DNA from 2 places in the Duganella sp. Root198D2 genome. Region 2 is predicted to be linked to the other one. Evidence: predicted binding sites of a transcription regulator. Region 2 holds the regulator's gene; the other holds the start of a gene.
The links. Region 2 encodes FNR, which switches genes on or off when oxygen is low (the NO sensors DNR and NnrR bind a similar motif). Its sites were predicted from a motif close to TTGATNNNNATCAA; they were not measured.
Positions count from the first base shown of each region.

Region 1: a site for FNR is predicted at 1,702-1,715, ahead of ASE26_RS21265 (hemerythrin domain-containing protein). Genes of this name have one in related genera too.

Region 1 is NZ_LMIC01000034.1:247,863-257,743, reverse strand. Features, by position in the region: gene ASE26_RS21275 (SDR family oxidoreductase) at 7-747, opposite strand; gene ASE26_RS21270 (hypothetical protein) at 802-1,371, shown strand; gene ASE26_RS21265 (hemerythrin domain-containing protein) at 1,768-2,223, shown strand; gene ASE26_RS21260 (DoxX family protein) at 2,323-2,739, shown strand; gene ASE26_RS21255 (universal stress protein) at 2,800-3,204, shown strand; gene ASE26_RS21250 (YoaK family protein) at 3,201-3,944, opposite strand; gene ASE26_RS21245 (dihydrodipicolinate synthase family protein) at 3,967-4,878, opposite strand; gene ASE26_RS21240 (FAD/NAD(P)-binding oxidoreductase) at 4,880-6,151, opposite strand; gene ASE26_RS21235 (2Fe-2S iron-sulfur cluster-binding protein) at 6,148-6,390, opposite strand; gene ASE26_RS21230 (FAD-binding oxidoreductase) at 6,383-7,504, opposite strand; gene ASE26_RS21225 (4-hydroxyproline epimerase) at 7,507-8,451, opposite strand; gene ASE26_RS21220 (AraC family transcriptional regulator) at 8,553-9,308, shown strand; gene ASE26_RS21215 (hypothetical protein) at 9,417-9,881, opposite strand, start outside.
Region 2 is NZ_LMIC01000013.1:10,500-20,380, forward strand. Features, by position in the region: gene ASE26_RS14680 (ATP-binding protein) at 1-1,594, opposite strand, end outside; gene ASE26_RS14685 (hypothetical protein) at 1,696-2,328, shown strand; gene ASE26_RS14690 (TraR/DksA C4-type zinc finger protein) at 2,325-2,585, opposite strand; gene ASE26_RS14695 (PAS domain S-box protein) at 2,760-4,250, shown strand; gene ASE26_RS14700 (response regulator) at 4,247-4,660, shown strand; gene ASE26_RS14705 (response regulator) at 4,657-5,760, shown strand; gene ASE26_RS14710 (response regulator transcription factor) at 5,753-6,388, shown strand; gene fnr (fumarate/nitrate reduction transcriptional regulator Fnr) at 6,490-7,263, shown strand; gene ASE26_RS14720 (carboxymuconolactone decarboxylase family protein) at 7,550-7,921, opposite strand; gene ASE26_RS14725 (MerR family transcriptional regulator) at 7,875-8,324, opposite strand; gene ASE26_RS14730 (hypothetical protein) at 8,375-8,620, opposite strand; gene ASE26_RS14735 (DUF1854 domain-containing protein) at 8,693-9,157, opposite strand; gene ASE26_RS14740 (ABC transporter ATP-binding protein) at 9,150-9,881, opposite strand, start outside.

The DNA.
Region 1 (9,881 bases), on a different contig from region 2:
CAAAACTCAGGCGCCACCCGAAACGCGGATGGTCGTGCCCGTGACGTAGCGCGCCGCAGGCGACAACAGCCACACCGCCACTTCCGCGATTTCCTCCGGCTCGCCCACGCGCCCCATCGGGATGCGGCTTGCCACCCGCGCCGGACGTCCCGCGTCGCCGGAGGTAGCGTGGATATCAGTGTGCGTGGTCCCCGGCGCCACGCCGCACACGCGGATGCCCTCGGGCGCAAGCTCTTTGCCGAGGCCCATGGTGAAGGTATCGACTGCCGCTTTGCTGGCTGCGTAGGTTACGTACTCGTTCGGACTGCCTGCGGTGGCCGCGGTCGAACTGATATTGACGATCACCCCGCCCTGCCCATGCTGGCGGAAAGTGGCCAGCGCACGGCGACTGGCCTGCATCAGGCCCAGTACATTGGTGCGGAACACCTGCTCCACAGTCGCCGGATTGGCATCCGCAAACGTGCCCAGCCCGCCGGTGATGCCGGCATTATTCACCAGCCCCGAGACCGGTCCCAGTTCACGTTCAACGGTGGCAAAAAGCCGCTCGATATCCTCATCGCGCGCCACATCCGCCTGCACCGCCAGCGCGCGGCCACCGGCCGCCTCAATGGCCGCCACTACCCGCGCCGCCGCAGCAGCATCGCGCTGGTAATTGACGGCCACCACCCAGCCATCCACCGCCGCCCGGCGCGCAATGGCAGCGCCAATGCCGCGGCTGGCGCCTGTTACGATCAGTATTTTTTCCATGTTCTTAGGGAGAGAGCTAATATTCTGCCGTATTGTAATTAGCGCACTAGAACAATGACATCCGACTTTGAAGAAAAAGCTTGCGCATTACGGCAGAAATGGATGACTGCCCTTATTGGGGAGCGATTCCAGGAAGTCGAACGGGACTTACAGGAGCTTCGCCTTCTCGCTACCACTCGAGACGAGATTTTCGGGGTTCAGGGCGACTTCGCCTCACTGTATGCATTCCAAAATGATCTGGTCAAGGCCGAGGCGGCGCGGCGCGCGCAAATCGCCATAGACGAGTCACGTGTTGAGGGATGGCTCGGTCTGGCCGAACACTTCCATTACTACGATGAAAATCTCGAGAAGGCTTTTAACCATATCGAGAAGGCGCTGGTAGTGGCAATGGATTCAAGTGACCTGGTCCGCCAGGTACTGGGCGTGAAAATCCGCATCTGCCTCAAAATGGCGAACTATCAAGCCGTTGAGCAGGCGCTGGAGATGCTTGTCGGTTATCAGCTGCCACCAGGGGCCTTCGATGTTGCGTTGGAAAGCGACTTCCTTTCCAAAGTTCCGCTCGGAGAAGTTAGCGCCGAACTCATTGCGCGCTATCAATCACTGCTAAAAGCACGGGGGACATGATCGAAACTGGAACTATATTCATGCGGCAGCTGGCCGGGCTTCTGCTTGCGAGTTCATGTATTGCATCGTCGGCAGCAAGTCCTCCACGGGTGCAGGAAGCCAAACTGACTGTGCCCGAAGCTGAGAATGTCGCGATCAGCGAATACCGGAAGCGCTCGGAGCACAGCGACAAGGGTTTCTGTTGATCTCATACGCCAAAACAAGCAAGAGTGGATCTTCGTCGTCGAAGACGCCATTGAACCACCCAGGCCCGGCTCGGAACTGTACGTTTCCATCAACAAGAAAACAGGGAGAACGACTTCCTGGTGGGGAAAGTGAACGAGGTGCCGATTGATCTGTGTCATGGAATCCCTGTCTCCGCCGGGCGAAACTGGCGAAATAGACAAGGAGACCGCCATGCAACGCCTCGAATGGAGCCCGCTGCTGGAAACTGGCGTGGCCGAGATGGATGCTTCCCACCGCGCCCTGCTGCAAGCGATTCACGCAACCATCGACTCTGAAAATAGTTCGCTACCCAGCCGCATCGCCGAGCTGCTGAGCGCCCTGTCCCTCGACTTCGCCGAAGAGGAAGCCTTGATGGACCAGCTTTACTACCCCGCCGAGCACGAACACCGCGCCGCCCACCGCCGGGCGCTGGCTGCCTTGCAGCACGCGCTGCCCGTTGCACAAGCCGACCCGACCGGTGCCCGCACCCTGCTCGAACGCCTGCCGCGCTGGTTCCTCGGCCACCTGGGCGCCATGGACCTGCCACTGGCGGTCGCCGTGGAAAACGCCGGCCATCCGCATAGCCAGCCCTCCAATGCCAAACTAAGGCAACAGTTGGCGCAATTGCTGCAAGAACAATCAATCTGAATTAACGATACATCTCATCTAAATATATTGGCTTCCGGAATATGTCTGCGCGACATAAGATGACTCCATCAACAACACATTCCCTGAAGGAGCCACACCATGAACAACCAGACCAACACCTCCATCCTGCCACTCGCCGGCCGTATCCTGATGGCTGCCATCTTCGTCATGAGCGGCATAGGAAAGATCGCCAATCCGGGCGCCACCCTCGGCTACATCAATGCCATGGGCCTGCCGTTCCCTGAACTCGCGCTGGCTGGCGCCATCGGCATCGAACTAGTCGGCGGCCTGTTGCTGATTGCCGGCTTGTACACCCGCCCTGTGGCACTGGCGCTGGCCGCATTCTCGATCGTGACTGGCCTGATCTTCCACAGCGCAATCGCTGACCAGAACCAGATGATCCACCTGATGAAGAACCTGGCGATGGCTGGAGGCCTGCTGCAGATTGCTGCCTTCGGCGCCGGTAGCCTGAGCATCGATGCCCGCCGCACCCCAGGTACACTGCGCACCGCCTGAGAAGTTGCAGGGATGTGGCGGAACACTTTAGACTGCGGCACCTGAAGGAGAGTTCAAGAGATGTTTCGCCACATACTGATTCCAAGCGACGGCTCCGCCGCTTCGCAACTGGCAGTGAATGCCGCCCTGCGCATGGCCCGCGAAAGCGGCGCGCGCGTCACGGCGGTTCACGTGCTTCCGGAAGAACCGGCACTGGCCAGCGTAGCCGCCGCGCCGACCGAGAACACGATCCTGGCCGATATCGCGCGCCAGGCCCATACTTTGAACGTGGATTGCACCACGCTCGAAGTGCACGCCGAGCAGCCGCATTCGGCCATCGTTTCCACCGCCCTGCAGCGCAACTGCGACCTGATTGCCATGGCATCGCGCGGGCGCAGCGGCCTGGCCAGCCTGATGCTGGGCAGCCAGACGCAAAAAGTGCTCACGCACAGCAAGATCCCGGTACTGGTGTTCCGCGAAGGCTAGCGTCGGACCGCAACCAGGTCGTCGTAGATCGGCACTGCCGCCATGGCCAGCAGCACGAAGGCCAGCGGCAGCACCGCGCCGAAGCCCACGGCCTTGAAGCCGAACGCCCCGGCCAGCGCGCCAATGAAAAAGGAAGACACCAGCGAAGCGAGGATCTTCACCCGCCGCCAGTCGGCGCCCACGCGCGGCACAGCCTGGTCGTCGCGATTCCAGTAAAGCGCCTTCCCGGCCTCGATGCCCAGATCGGTCACAATGCCGGTCATATGGGTGGTCCGAATTTCGGAGTTGGACAGTTTGGTGATCACGGCATTCTGCAAGCCCATCATGAAGCACAGCAGCATCACCGTGGCCGGCAAAACGATCACGTCGATCGCCTGCAAGCGCGCCCCCATCACCCCAAACGCCAGTAGCAGGATTGCTTCCACCAGCAGCGGCAGGGCGAACTCGCTGTGAAGCTGGCGGCGGCGGGCAAAATTGACCAGGATGGCGCAACAGGCTGCGCCGGCGACAAATGCCAGCAAGGCGCCGGCACAGTCCAGGGCAGCATCAATGGCGCCCAGTGCCATGTCGTCGGCAGCCGATGACAGGATGCCTGTCATGTGCGAGGTGTACTGCTTGACGGCGAGGAAGCCGCCGGCGTTGGCTGCCCCGGCCACGAAGGCCAGGGCGATGCCGAGGTGGCGATTAGCCTGGGCGGCGCGCTGCCGCCCTGTCAGGCTTCTTACATAATTGATCGGCATTCGTCCCCGGCATGGCTTGACCTCAGAGGTAAGCGCTGACGTCGGGACGGGTTGCCAGTGCCTGCTGCACCACCTGCACCACGAACTCGCGGTCAGCGCCGCGCAGTGGCTGGCGTGGGCGGCGAACGTTTTCATTGCCGACACCGACCAGTGCTTCCACCAGTTTCAGATTCTGCACCAGCTTGGTCGAAACGTCGAGGTGCAGCAGCGGCATGAACCACTGGTACAGTTTCAGGGCTTCGGCCAGGCGGCCGGCTTTCACCAGGTTGTACAGGGCCACGGTCTCTTTCGGGAATGCGACCACCAGGCCGGCCAGCAGGCCGTCGGCGCCGAGTGCCAGGCCTTCGAAGGCCAGGTCGTCCACCCCCATGAAGATGGCGTAGCGGTCGCCCACGACGTTACGCAGGTCGGTCACGCGACGGATATTGTCGGTCGATTCCTTGATCGATTCCAGTTCTTCGCAATCCGACAATTCCTTGAAGTCGGCCGGGGTCAGGTCGACCTTGTAGGTCACAGGGTTGTTGTACACCATGATCGGCAGCTTGGCGGCCTTGGCGATCACGCGCAGGTTGGCCTTGGCTTCGAAAGCGTCGGCTGCGTACAGCACGGAAGGCATTACCATGAAGCCGTCCACGCCCAGGTCGCGCGCTTCCTGCACATAGCGCTCGGCATTGGCGGTGCGGGTTTCGCTGACGTTGGCCAGCACCGGCACGCGGCCGTTCGCTACCTTGACGGCGGTCTTGGCGACGGCCAGCTTCTCTTCAAAGGACAGGGTGCTTGCTTCGCCCAGGGAACCGCAGGTCACCAGGCCGTGGCAGCCGCTGTCGATCATGAAGGAGAAGTGCTTCTCCATTTCTGCGTGGTCCAGCTCCTCATTCGCGTGGAATTTGGTGGTTACTGCAGGGAATACGCCTTCCCATTTGATTGCTGCCATTTCAAGTCTCCTTGTGAGGTTCGAGGGTGATAATGCTGCCGGCACGTGCCGGCGAGATCGGTGTACGCACGGCGTCCGGACGCCATCCGTACAGGAAATCAGTTGCGTTGCCGCAGATGCGGCCCTGGCAGGGCCCCATGCCGCAGCGGGTGTGCAGCTTGGCACTGCGCCAGCTCGCGTGCTCGCGAAGTTCGTCGTGGCAGACGTCTTCGCAGCGGCAAACGATGGTGTCGGCTTGCGCCAGCTTGCGCAGATCCTGGCGCAGGGAGAAGGCGCGGGCGAGCCGGGCGCCAAAGCCTTGCCATTTGGCGCGCTCGGTGAACAGCTCCTGCGACATACCTTCGCCGCAAGCCGCCAGGCCGGCGATCCTGCCTTCAACCAGGGCCAGGTCGACGCCGCCGACGCCGGTGCCCTCGCCTGCGCAAAGGACATTCGGCACGGAGGTGCGCTGCCAAAGGTCGGTCTTCACCGCACCCTGCTCGATGTCGCAGCCAAGCGCACGCGCCAGTTCGGTGTTTGGCAGCAGGCCGTAGCCACAGGCGAGGTAGTCGCAATCGATATCGACCTTCCCGCCCTTGCGCTGTACCTGCACGGATGTGAGTTGCACGTCGCCACGGGCGGTCGTTACATAACTGTTGGCGAGGTAGGGAATTCCGCGCAGGGCGACGCCAAGCTTGGCCGCTTGCACTGCCTTCGATGGCGTCAGCGCCAGGCCGGCGGCAAAGCGTGCCAACACGGGCATGCCCGCCTGCTCGACGATGGCGCTGACGATCGCACCACTGTCTTTCAGGGTTGCCGCGACGGCCAGCAGCAGCGGGCCGCTGCCGGCAACGACCACGCGTTTGCCTTGCACGGGATAGCCGCCTTTTGCCAGCGCCTGCAAGCCGCCTGCGCCAGTCACGCCCGGCAACGTCCAGCCGGGGAACGGCAGCAGCAATTCGCGTGCACCGGTGGCCAGGATTAATTGGTTGTAGCGGATGCCGCGGGCCTGTTCGGCGTCCTGCACCAGCAATTCGCCGGGCTGGGTTTGCATCAGCACGCGGGTACCGGGAAATATGGTCACATTGCTGGCCGCTTCCAGCGCCTGCCAGAGCTGGCGTGCCCGCTGGTCCTGCTGCTTCGCCGGCCCGCCGCGCCAGATCTGGCCGCCGGCCAGCGGGTTGTCGTCGACGATAGCGATGCGGCGGGCGTTGCCGTTACTGGCCGCAGCGTGCGCCGCAGCCAGGCCGGCCGGACCGGCGCCGACGATCAGGATGTCAAAGAATTGCGTCATGCAGCAGCTCCCGTCTGCACGTCCATACCCGGGCGGCAAAGCGTTTGGCAGGACAGCACATGCGCCCGGCCGTCGATCGTCACCCGGCATTCCTGGCACACGCCCATGCCGCACAAGGGTGCACGCAACTGACCGCTGACCGAGCGGCGCGTCACGCCTGCAATGGCCGCAGCGACGGTGGTGCCGGCGGCAACGGTCATGCCATGGCCGTCAATAGCCAGAGTGATCGAATCAGCCATACGCCCTCCCCTGCGCATTAAAGCGGCTCGGCAAGTACGGGCGCGTATCAATCCCGGCCTGCCTGCCGGACATCTGCGCCGCCAGCAATTCCGCAGTAGCGAGCGAAGTTGTAATGCCAAGTCCTTCGTGCCCCGTCGCCAGCCAAAGGTTGCGGCGCGTCGGGTCAGGGCCGATCAGCGGCAAACCATCCGGCGTTGCCGCGCGCAAGCCCGTCCAGCAACGCAGTACGTTCAGGCCAGCCAGCGCTGGCGTGTACTCAACGGCCCTGGCCAGCATGCGCGCCATCATCGACGGCTCCGCTGCCAGGTCGACGGTATCGAACTGCCGCGAGGAGCCAATCAATACCTGCCCGGTAGGCCGTGGCTGCAGGTTGAACGCCACCGATTCCCCCTCCGATGCGTGGGCACTCTTGATGTACCCGAGTTCCACCAGCTGATGGTGGATAAATCCTGGATAGCGGTCGGTAATCATGACGTGCCCCTTCTTGGGGCGCAGCGGCAGCTCCGGCGCCAGCGCCAGGCAGCGCGTGCCCGCCGCAAGTACTACCTGCCCTGCCGACAGGCGCGAGCCATCGGCCAGCACGACGCCACCATCTTCAAGCGCTACGACTTCACCCGTCACTAGCGATGCGCCGCGCGCCACCGCGCGCGACAGCAGGATGCGCGCGCTCTTGGGGGGATACACCAGCCCGTCGTCCTGCACCAGCAAGCCACCGGCCAGGTGCGGCCGCAAATTCGGTTCGAGCCGGTACAGCTCCTGCGCGCCAACCACATCGCACTCCAGTCCATGGGCCCTCATGGTGGCAGCCTTGGCACGCGCTGCTTCCAGTTCTTCGTCGTCCGCGGCGACCCAGATGGTGCCGCAACGGCTGTATTCGTGACGCTGCGCCTGGCCTTCCACCAGCTCGCTCCACAGCTCGAGCGAATGGGAGCTCAGGGCCAGTTCGGCCGCGTTATCGTCCATGGCCACCAGGTGGCCCATTCCGGCGGCAGTAGCGCCGCTACCCACCACATCGCGCTCGACCAGCGTCACACGCAAGCCCTGCGCCGACAGGGCATCAGCGCAAGCCGCGCCGATAATCCCAGCGCCGACAATCAGGACGTCCGGTTTCATGCTCAACGAATACCCCAGACAAATGGATCGCTCGGGTCCAGCACCAGGGTCGACTTCGCATTCACCCAGGCCTTGCCGCGAATGCTAGGCAGCACGCGGTCGCCATCGCGGCGATACGAACCTTCGAACACGCTGCCGACGATGCTCTCCTGGCGCCAGACTTCGCCTTCGGCAAGCTTGCCGTCCGCAGCCAGGCAGGCCAGTTTCGCGCTGGTGCCGGTGCCGCAAGGCGAACGGTCGTAAGCGTTGCCCGGGCACAGCACGAAGTTCTGGCTGTCGCCCAAGCCGCTGCTGGAATCGGCAAACAGTTCGATATGGTCGATCAGTGCGCCTTTGTCGCCGGTGATGCCTTGCGCTTCCAGCGCATCCTTGATCGCGGTGGTGTAAGTCGACAGCTCGCGCACATTGCCGAGTTCGAGCTGCTGTCCATGATCGGCCACCAGGAAAAACCAGTTGCCGCCCCAGGCGATATCACCGCGCACTACGCCATATCCAGGCACGTCGACCGGCACATGGCTCGCCTTGCGCCACGATGGCACATTATTCACGGTCACGCTGCCATCTTCATGCAACTGGGCTTCGACTACGCCCACCGGCGTATCGATGCGGTGCACGCCCGCGCTCAAGCGGCCCATGAAAGCCAGCGATGCCACCAGCCCGATGGTACCGTGACCGCACATGCCAAGGTAGCCGACGTTATTGAAGAAAATGACGCCTGCTGCACAATCCGGCGCATGCGGTTCGCACAGCAGCGCACCCACCAGCACGTCCGAACCGCGTGGTTCGCACACTACGCCGGAACGGAAGCCGTCATGTTCATTACGGAAGCGCACCAGGCGTTCGCTGAGGGGACCGGTGCCCAGGTCAGGGCCGCCGTCAATCACCAGGCGGGTCGGTTCGCCGCCGGTGTGGGAATCGATAATGGCTATGGTTTTCATGCTTGCCATCTTATGCCTTCCCGGGGCCGCCGTCTTGCATCGCCCGACCGCCGAAGATGACGAAATCCGCACAATCGTGTAAAAATGAACAAAATCAGCGGGAGAACACCATGTCAGTGAATATTTTGCACAGTTCGGCGCGCAGCGACCTGGGCGCCAGGATCGGCGATGTCTTCTTTTCCGAGCCGTTGTTCGACGCCCTGCCGGACGTGGTGTTCTTCGTCAAGGACCGCGCCGGGCGTTATGTGGTGGTGAACCAGACACTGGCCCGACGCTGCGGGATGAAAGACAAGACAGGGCTGCTGGGCAAGACCGCCAACGAGGTGTTCGCAGCGCCGCTGGGCCAGCGCTTCCAGGCGCAAGACCAGTCAGTGCTGGACGAAGGCGTGCAGATCGAAGACCAGCTGGAGCTACACCTCTATCCCAACCGCGATCCCGGCTGGTGCCTGACGCAAAAGCGGCCCTTGCGCGACGCGCACGGCTCTATCGTCGGCCTGGCCGGCGTATCGCGCGACCTGGCGATGGCCGATCATAAAAACCCCGCCTACCATAAGGTCGCCGATGCGGTCAGGTTAATCCATGACAAATATGGTGAAACGCTGACGCTGCCGCAGTTGGCTCGCACGGCCAATATGTCGGTAGCGCAGATCGAACGCTACTTCGAACGCATCTTCCACCTCACACCGCGCCAGATGATCATCAAGACGCGCCTGGAGGCCGCCTCGCGCATGCTGGCCGGCGAGTCCAGCGTGTCAGAAATCGCCCAAGCCTGCGGCTACGCCGACCACAGCGCATTCACCCGCCAGTTCCGCGCCACCGTCGGTGTGACACCAAGCGAGTACCGCTTGCTGCTCCGCGAAGGCTAGGGAGAGAAGTCCAACTCTCCACGTTTTTGGCCCGAACGTCTAAAGTGAACTCATTCACCGTTCCGAGATCCAATCTTCAGACTGTTTTCGTTACCGATGCCGTGAAGCTTAATCCCAGCGGTCTAACCGGTATTCGCTGACCTGGTCGCCTGACGTGACCCGCAGCGTTACCTGGTACTGATCGCCCTTCGACAATAGCAAGCCAGCCACATTGTCTTCGCCAAAACCACCCAGGCTATTCGTCTTACTGTATGCCTCGATGGTCGACCTGAAGCCGTGGAACTCGCCTTTCAGGCAAGACGGGAATATTGCCGAATGCCCTCCGCACTTGTTCAAGTCGCGCGCGTTCTTGAGCAATAACACAATGCCGTCGCCATGTTGGGGGTGAACCTGCCCCAACCATGCGTGCGGCGGCGCCGTGATCGCCGTTACGTCGTAAAAGCTGCCGGACAAATTGAAATCGCTGGCCGATGATCCGCCGTGGTAGATGTACCAGGCAACCGGGTTACGCTTCTGATCATGGTCCCACTGCAGGATCGGGCGGGCATCGGCATGCACCGCCGATGTCAGAGC
Region 2 (9,881 bases):
TGGCCATCGCAATCCCGTCCGGAACGGTATGCGTAACCCGGATGCCGGACTTCCGGAACGTTGGCATCAGCACCAGCAGGATTTCCGATACCAGTTCGTCCAGCTGGAATTCGCGGCTCTGCGACGTTGCGCGGTCGACCGCGACTTGCTTGAAGCTGGCCACCAGGTCGACCGCGCGGTGCAGGTTGCGCAGTACGATCTGGCTGCCGTTGTTGACGTCAGCGAGATAGGCGTTGAGTGCGGAGCGCCTGACGCCCGATTCAACCGCAGTGGCGAAAGCGCTGGTCTGGTCCAGCAAGGTGCTGACGGCCAGCAAACTGTTGCCGATCGGCGTGTTCAATTCGTGCGCCACCCCGGCCACCAGCGAACCCAGGGCTGCCAGCTTTTCGCTGCGCACCAGTTCCTCCTGGGCGCGCTGCAGCGTGCCAAGTGAATCGGCGAGCTCACGGTTGGTGTCGGCAATCTGGCGGGTGCGCACGTTGACCAGGTCTTCAAGTTCGAGTTCGCTGCGTTTGCGGTCCGTGATGTCGGTGGAGACCCCGCCCAAGGCCCAGATATGGCCAAATTCATCGATCAAAGGGAATTTCTCGGAGATGTAGGTGCGCGGGCCGCCAACGGTGCCGCCCGACGTTTCCTCATGGCTGGAGGCACGGCCGCTGGCCAGTACTGCGCGATCGGATTGGCGGATAGCATGGGCCATCTGGTGGCTGAACAACATTTCGTCAACGCTGCCGAGCGGCTCCGGCGAGCCTGGCGGCAGCAGCATGCGGAAACTGTGGTTGACCATCAGGTAGCGGCCGTCGAGGTCCTTCACATAAATCACCGCCGACGACTTCTCGACGATGTTGGTGAGCAGGGCCTGGCTGCGGCGCAGGGCCGCATCGCGCGCGGCGACGGTGCCAAGCATGGTGTTGAAGGCAGTGGCCAGGCGGCCGACTTCATCATGGCTGGTGACCGGCGAGCGCAGGTCAAAACGCTGTTCGCGCGTCACGCGGTCGGCGACCGCGGACAGCGCAAGCAAGGGCTGGGTGACCAGCCGGCGCGAGCCCCAGGCGTACAGGATGGCGCCGAACGACAGCGCGAGAAGGACCACGCCAAGCACCAGGCCGTACTGGCGCAGGCGTTCCAGCATGGAGGGCAGGTGGTAGTCGGTGGCCAGGTAACCGACTAGTTCACGCTCGTAGCGGATGGGGGACAACATCGACAATGCGTAGCCATCGAAACTGTGGCCCTGCTGTTCCAGTTCTTGCGACCATTCGCATACGGCCGACGGATCCCGGTTGAAATGGGCGAATACGCGTTTGTCGGCGGTGAACAGGCAGGCCCGGGTCAGTTCGGGGCTGCTGCGCAGGGCTTCGAGCTTACGGGCGGCACTATTGCTGTCGCCGAAGTTCAGGTCGGCATCAAGGTTCAGCGCAAAGAGTTCGCTGCGTACGGTCAGGTCCTGCACGACACGGGGGCGGGCAACCAGCAGGTCGTAGCTGGCCAGTGCAATCAGCGCAACCAGCACTGCCGCAATGGTCGTCAGGACCGATACCAGCAGGAGCTTGCGCTGCAGTCCTAGATCACGGAAGAAGCCCTGGAAGCTTTTCATCTGCGGTTGGCCCATTTGCACCGGAGTAACTATCTTAGCTCAAGCGGCAAGGCTGCCACAAGCATGCGACATTCCCATGTAATTGTTGCTATGTTTGGCGTATGACAGAAAAGCAAGCTGACAGCGCGAAAGCGCAGCAGGCGCCGCCGCCGGAGCCCGGCGCGCAGCCGCACTCGGGCGGGCAACCGGCGGCGCGCGGACGGCCGCTGGAGTGGCAGGGGCCGGTGTTCTGGATGTCATGCGGCGTCTTGCTTGCAGGGCTGGCCGGAGGTGCCGTCGTGCTCGCGCAGCGCGTTGGCATTGAACGGGACCTGATGGCGGTCGCGACGACGCTGCCGCCCCGTGCGGCGCAGGCAATTCCATCCCCCGCCGCCCCCACGCCCGTAGCCACCGTAGCCAACGTAGCCGCCAGCAGGCCGGGTCCGCCGCCGTTGAGCGATTCATCCACGCGGGACGCTGCGCCGCGCCAGGCGGCGGCTTTGCCGCGCCCCGGCGGGCGGAGCACCGGCATCGCCGCCAAGCATCCGGCGCGCTACGCGGGTGCCAAGCAGCCTGTTCGCAAGAAGGCTGCGGTCCGGCGCAAGGCCGCGCCTGAAACGGAAAGGTACCCGGACGTCTTCAAACGCTGCCCGTGGCCCGGCGAGCCCGGCGCGGTGGAGTGCCGCCGGCACATTTGCAATGGCGCCGAAAGCGAAGGCGCGGCATGCAAGCCTTACCGGCCAAAGCCGCGTTAAACGACAGGAAGCGAGATAAAAGAACGCTGCCGCTCCGCGAGCTCCTGGCAGGCGAGGCAGGTCGCTGCGCCAGGCTGCGCATGCATGCGTCCGGCGGAAATGGCGAGCCCGCAGCGCTGGCATTGGCCAAATGTCCCAGTCGCCAATCGCTCCAGGGCGGCATCGATTGCCGCCGCTTCAGCGGAATCGCGCCCAGCCAGCAGCGCGCGCCGCTGGCGCAGGACGGCGGTCCAACGGTCGATTTCTTCAGGTAGCATGACTGGTCTCCACTTTTGGGGCCACTTTAACGGGCATCCTGCGCTGCGTCACCAGTGCCGCTTGACCTAAGTCAAGTTTGGATTATTTATTCCCCCGCCCTGGCATTTGTCCAGTTGCCACGTTGGACGCTACAATCATAGGATGACAGGATTTGACCACCGACAGGACCCGCTTTGACACATTCAACGATTGCGGAACGCAGCCTGCAGTGGCTGCTGGCATCGGCCACGGACGCGATGCTGATCATCGACAAGGACGGCCAGCTGGTACTGGTCAACCCGGCGCTGGAAACCCTGTTTGGCTACGGTCCCGGCGAGCTGCTGGGCAAAGCGCTGGAAACGCTGATCCCGGAACGCTTCCGCCACGGCCACGTGGGCCTGCGGGGCAACTACTTTGAACGCCCGCATCCGCGCGCGATGGGGGCCGGTTTTGAACTGTTCGCCACGCGCAAGGACGGCACCGAGTTTCCGGTGGAAGTGAGTTTGTCGCCGCTGCAGGACAAAGATACGCAGCCGATGGTGATGGCCACCATCCACGACATCAGCGCCCGCAAAAAGGCCGAACACGCATTGCAGGAAAGCGAAGCGCGCATGCGCGCGATCTTCGAAACAGCGGTGGACGCGATCATTACGATCGACGAGCAGGGCACCATCGAACGCTTGAATCCCGCTGCAGAACGCATGTTCGGGTACCCGGAGCCGGAAGTCCGGGGTCGCAACGTCAAGATCCTGATGCCGGCGCCGCACCGCGAGGCGCACGACGGCTACCTGCACCACTACATGACCACTGGCGAAAAACGCATCATCGGCAAAGGCCGTGAAGTGCAGGGCTTGCGCCGCGACGGCGGCACTTTCCCGATGGACCTGGCCGTCACCGAGATGTGGCTGGGCGGGCGCCGCATGTTCACCGGCCTGGTGCGCGACATCACGGAGCGCAAGCACGCTGAAGAAAAGGCGCAGCAACTGCTGCAGGAGCTGACCAGCGCCAACGAAGAATTGACCAACTTCGCCTACGTCGTCTCGCACGACCTGAAAGCCCCTCTGCGCGGCATCGGCTCGCTGGCCGACTGGCTGGCGCACGACTATGCCGACAAGTTCAACGACGAAGGCAAGGAGCATATGCGGCTCCTGATCAACCGCGTGCACCGCATGGGCGCGCTGATCGACGGCATCCTGCAGTATTCGCGCGTGGGCCGCATCAAAGAGGCGGTGGTGCCGGTGCAGCTCGACCAGCTGGTGGCCGAGGTGATCGATTTGCTGGCCGTGCCGGCGCATATCAAGGTGAGCGTCATGCCGGGCATGCCGACAGTGAGCGGCGAACCGACCCGCATCCAGCAGTTGTTCCACAACCTGGTGTCGAACGCGGTCAAATACATGGACAAGCCGGAAGGCGAGATCGAGGTGGGCTGGGCTGACGAAGGCAGCCAGTGGCGCTTCCAAGTCCGCGATAACGGCCCCGGCATCGCCGAACGGCACTTTGAACGGATTTTCCAGTTATTCCAGACCCTGGCCCCGCGCGACCGTGTTGAAAGCACGGGTGTCGGCCTGGCGCTGGTGAAGAAGATTGTAGAAATGTACCAGGGCAGGGTGTGGCTGGAGTCCGAGCTTGGCAAGGGCACCACCTTCTATTTCACCTTGCCGAAGAAAAGAAAGAATAACGCATGAATAATACGAGCAAGCCAATCCTGCTGGTTGAAGACGACCAGGTCGACGTGATGACCATCCTGCGCGCGCTGAAGGAAGTCCATGTGGGCAACCGTGTCGAGGCGATGGAAAACGGCGAGGCTGCGCTGGAATACCTGCGCGATCCGGCCAGCGAACAGCCCTGCATCATCCTGCTGGACCTGAACATGCCGATCATGAACGGAATCGAGTTCCTGCAGAACGTCAAGCAGGACCCGCTGCTGCGCCGTATCCCGGTGATCGTCCTGACCACGTCGGAAGAGCAGCAGGACAAGATGCGCAGCTTCGACCTGGGCGTGGCGGGCTATATGACCAAGCCGGTTGATTACCGCCAGTTTGTCGAAGTGGTGCGTTCGATTAACCTGTACTGGACCATCAGCGAGCTGCCATGAACATGGTAAGGGTCCTTATCGTCGAAGACGATATCGTCGACCGAATCGCCTGCCGCCGCGCTTTCGCGCAGGCGCCGGGCTTCAATTGCGAACTGCTTGAAGCGGAAAGCGGCCAGGAAGGGCTGGACATCGCCTTGCGCGAAGGGCCCGACTGCATCCTGCTCGATTACCATTTGCCGGACCTGACCGGGCTGGAATTCCTGGCCCGCCTGGCGGCCGACCGCGGCGAGCCCCAGCCGAATATCCCGGTGATGATGCTGACCGGCGCCGACAGCGCCACCGTGGCGGCCGAAGCCATGCGCCGCGGCGCGCGCGACTACCTGGTCAAGGATAGCGACGGCCGTTACCTCGACTTCCTGGCCGGGGCCATCGAGCGCCTGCTGCGCGAACAGCGCCTGATCGACGAAAAGCAGACGGCCGAACAGGTGCTGCGCCAATCGCAGAAGGAGCTGCGCGAACTGGCGGCGTACCAGGAAAAGCTGAAGGAACACGAACGCACGCGAATCGCGCAGGAAATCCACGACGAGCTGGGCGGGCTGCTGACCGGCATCAAGGCGTATATCTCGGTCGCGATAGAACGCGGCGGAGAGCAATCGGACCCTTTGCTGAAGGATGCCGCCAAGCTGGCGCAGGATGCCATTGAAACCGTGCGTCGCGTGATCACCGACCTGCGCCCCAGCGTTCTGGACCAGTTGGGCATCTGGCCGGCGCTGGAATGGTACGCGGAACAGGTGGCGCAGCGCAGCGGCCTGCAATGCAGCTGCAATATCACGCCCGAGGCGCAGGCGCTCGAACTGGATGCGGAGCGCAGCACCATGCTGTTCCGCGTAGCGCAGGAAGCGCTGACCAATGTGGTGCGCCATGCCGAAGCAAGCGTGGCGCGCGTCATCGTCGATACCGACGGCGAGAACGTGGTGCTGCGGGTGGAAGACAACGGCAAGGGCATCGAGAGCGCCGGCTTGTCCGACCGCGAATCCTGGGGCCTGTTCGGCATGCACGAGCGCACGCGCCGCTTCGCCGGCGAATTGACTATCGGCGGCAAGGCCGGGCAGGGTACCACCCTGCAGCTGCGCCTGCCTTTGGAGGACAGGAATGGGTGACAAGATCACCGTTTTGCTGGTTGACGACCATGCGATCGCACGCAATGGCGTGCGCCTGATGCTGGGTACGGCGCCGGACATCAGCGTGGAAGGCGAAGCCGGCAATGCAGTGGAAGCGATGCAGCGCGTGGGTGAACGCAGTTTCGACGTGGCGCTGGTGGACATCAAGATGCCGGGCAAGAATGGCCTGGACCTGCTCAAAACGCTGCGCGGCGAATGCCCGCGCATGGCGGTGCTGGTCCTGAGCACCTATTCGGAGGAGATTTACGCGGTGCGGGCGCTGAAGTCGGGCGCTTCGGGCTACCTGACCAAGGATGCCCCGACCTCGACGCTGATCGAGGCGGTGCGCAAGGCGGCATCCGGCGGCAAACATGTCAGTCCGGCATTGCTTGAGAAATTGGCAACCCTGGTGGGCGGCGGCCCAAGCGGCGACCATGAGGAGCTGTCGAACCGCGAGCTGGAAGTTTTCAAGCTGATTGCCCAGGGCGAGTCGCTGGTGCGCATCGGGGAAAAACTACACCTCAGTCCTAACACCGTGACAACCTATCGCAGCCGCATCCTCGAGAAATTGGGCATGTCCAGCAATGCTGAGCTGACCCGCTATGCCCTCGAGCATGGCTTGATCTGATGCGCTGTAGGGGAAGCACTACGGCAACTACACAGGAAGCTTGATACCGGGAAATGGTGCGGGGCGCGATACTCCTTACATCGAAAACAAGGAGCAGCATCATGAGCCCGGTCATCCCAATCACCCCTGCAAACGCCACTAAAACTTGCGCACCTGCCGCAGCGAAATGCTCGCTGTGCAGCTTCAACCGACTCTGCCTGCCGCAAGGCCTGGCCGACGAAGATGTTGCCCGCCTTGACCAGATCATTTCCCGCCGCCGCCGCGTGAGCCGCGACGAGCCGCTGTACAAGACCGGCGACAGCTTCCACAGCCTGTATGCCGTGCGCTTCGGCCACTTCAAGACTGTGCAGGTGAACCAGCGCGGCGAGCAGACGATTGGCGGCTTCCATATGGCCGGCGACCTGCTGGGCATGGAGGCGATCGGCAATGGCCAGCATTCCTGTAACGCCGTGGCGCTGGAAGACAGCGAAGTCTGCGAGATCCCGTTCAACCGCCTGCAAGAGCTGGTAATGCAGATCCCTGGCCTGCTGCAGCAATTCCACCGCACCATGAGCCGCGAGATCCAGCGCGAACAATCGGTGATGCTGTTCCTGAGCCATATGCGCGCCGAACAGCGCCTTGCCATGTTCCTGTTGAACCTGGCCGGCCGCTACGCCCAGCGCGGCTACTCTTCGACCAGCTTCCAGCTGCGCATGTCGCGTGAAGACATCGGCGGCTACCTGGGCCTGACCGTGGAAAGCGTCAGCCGCCAGCTGGCGCGCCTGCGCCAGGACGGCTCCATTGTCCTGAGCAACCGCGACCTGCGCATTATCGACCGCGCCAAGCTGGAAAACATGTCTTCCGGCGGCATGGCGCAAGAACTCGCAGTCGCCTGATCCACGAACCGGTTGTATCACCTGTAGGGGGTGTATGGGGCAGCTTTCGCTGCCCCTTTTTTATAGTTCTTCCTGGATTTGCGTGACGAGCACCCTCGAGCCAGCGACCGCCGCGGAGCGGGTCTGACCCTTGGGTCAGACCCTGGTTTACCGGCGTGTGCTTTGTGCGTCGGATGGCAGAAGCTTGTCAGCGCCATGCGAGAAAATCCAACCCGGCAAACCAGGGTCAGACCCAAGGGTCTGACCCGCCTGCACCACCCGGACTGGCAAGCTTCAGCTTTGCTGACTACTGTGCAAAGACTTCCTTGGCGGCCATTAAGCCATTGAGGGCGGCCGGGAAACCGGCGTAGACCGCCATCTGCATGATGGTCTCCACGATTTCTTCGCGGCTTACGCCGACGTTCAGCGCGGCGCGGATATGGACCTTGAGCTGGGGCGCGGCGTTGCCCATGGCCGTCAGTGCCGCCAGCACGGCGATTTCGCGCGATTTCAGGTCGAGGCCAGGGCGTGAATAGATGTCTCCAAACGGGAATTCGATCAGGTAGCGAGCGAAGTCCGGGGCAATATCCTGCAGGCTTTGCACCACGCGGTCGCCGGCCTGGCCGTCGACTTCATGCAGTTTTGCGAGCCCGCGCTCGTAGCGGCTTTCGGTGTTCATTGGCATGTCCTCCATCAGTGGTTGGATGCGACGCCAGGGACTGCTCCAGGGTGCGGTAATACGCGATCTTGGCCTGCAATGATGCAGCGGATTGTTGCATCGCCTCGATCTCGGCGAGAACGTCCTGCAGGTGTGCCTCCAGCATCCGGCGCCGTTGCGGCACCGTCGAGTCCCCAGCGCCGCGAAGGGTGGCGAACGACTGCATCTTGCCAATTGGCATATGGGTCGTGCGCAAACGCAGCAGGAATTCGATCCAGGCGAGGTCCGATGCCGCATAGCGACGCTGGCCGCCCGCTGCACGGTGGACCGGGGCAATCAGCCCGATGCGCTCGTAGTAGCGGAGGGTGTAGGCCGTGAGGCCGGTGCGTTTGGCGACTTCATCAATGCTCAGGTGCGATTCCATGGGGTGATCGTAGAAGTTAGAGCGCGCTCCAAGTCAAGCACTTTATTACTCTAAGCGCGATACCGCAACTGCCAGCGCCAGGTCCATGGTGTTGATGTGCGCTTCGATCCAGTCCGGCAAGGTGCGGATGATGTCGCGGGTGCTTGCTTCTTCATTGTCAGTTCACGGCACGCTTGGTCGAAGGCAGGCCGCGGCAGGCCCGCCATTGCATCGAGCATGTCGAAGACAATGCGGTGCGACTGGTCGAGAACCGGGATGCCCAGTGCGAGGTCGGGGCCGAAGACGACGGAATCCATGGGGTTCTCCAGTAGGGTCGAACCGCAATTGTGCCGCCTGGCAACAGGCGGGCACATGATCCAGGTCAACTCTTACAGGAAGCGGTCCAGGATCTTCTTGCTGTGCTTATCCAGGGCGAACTGGTCGCGGATCAGGAAGTGGATGCCATGGCTGTCCGACACCAGGAGCGAAACGCTGCCGATGCGGCGGATGTCTTCCTCGCCGCGCAGCACGAAGCTTGTTGCGCCGCGGTCGGTGTCGACGCTCCAGGTGGAAGGGCAGGCAAAGCTGCCCACGTCCACGATCCGCTTAATCTCCGGCATGAATTCGCGGCCGGCCAGCTCTTCGCGCACGATGTCGGCCACTGCGGGCGACAGGTCGGAAATGCGATCCAGCCAGGCCACTTCCTTGCCGTCGATATTCACCAGCGACAGGCCTTCTTCCGGTGCCTGGATGGGAAACGCACGGACCGGCGACACGCCTTCATGCAATACGCCGTTGGCGTCGATCAGGTTCAGCTTGCCGAAGCTGTCCCGGCTCAAAGTAAAATTAATCATCTTCACGGCTCTTTGCTTTGTCATCCATGTCGGTATCGACGTTACGTGCCTGCGCCTGGTAGAGGCGGTAGTAGGCGCCTTCCCTGGCCATCAGTTCCTCGTGCGGGCCTTCCTCGACGACCTTGCCGCGGTCCATCACCACCAGGCGGTTCGCGCGCTGCAGCGTGGACAGGCGGTGGGCGATCGCAATCGTGGTACGGCCGGCAACCAGGTTGTCCAGCGCCTTCTGGATTTCTTTCTCGGTTTCCGAGTCGACCGAAGCCGTGGCCTCGTCCAGGATCAGGATGCGCGGATCGATCAGCAGGGCGCGCGCAATCGAAATACGCTGGCGCTCGCCGCCCGACAGGCCCTGGCCGCGTTCACCCACCATGGAATCGTAACCCTGCGGCAGGCGCAGGATGAAGTCGTGGGCGTGGGCTGCGCGGGCCGCCTTCATGATGTCTTCGCGGCTCGCTTCCGGTTTGCCGTAGGCGATGTTTTCCGCGATGGTGCCGAAGAACAGGAATGGCTCCTGCAGCACGAGGCCGATATTGCGGCGGTAGTCGGACACGGCGAAGTTGCGGATGTCCTGGCCATCAAGCAGGATCGCGCCTTCAGCCACATCGTAGAAGCGGCAGATCAGGTTGACCAGGGTCGATTTGCCCGAGCCTGAATGGCCCACCAGGCCGATCATTTCTCCGGCCTTGATCTCGAGGTTGACGCCGCGGTTGACGGCGCGGTTGCC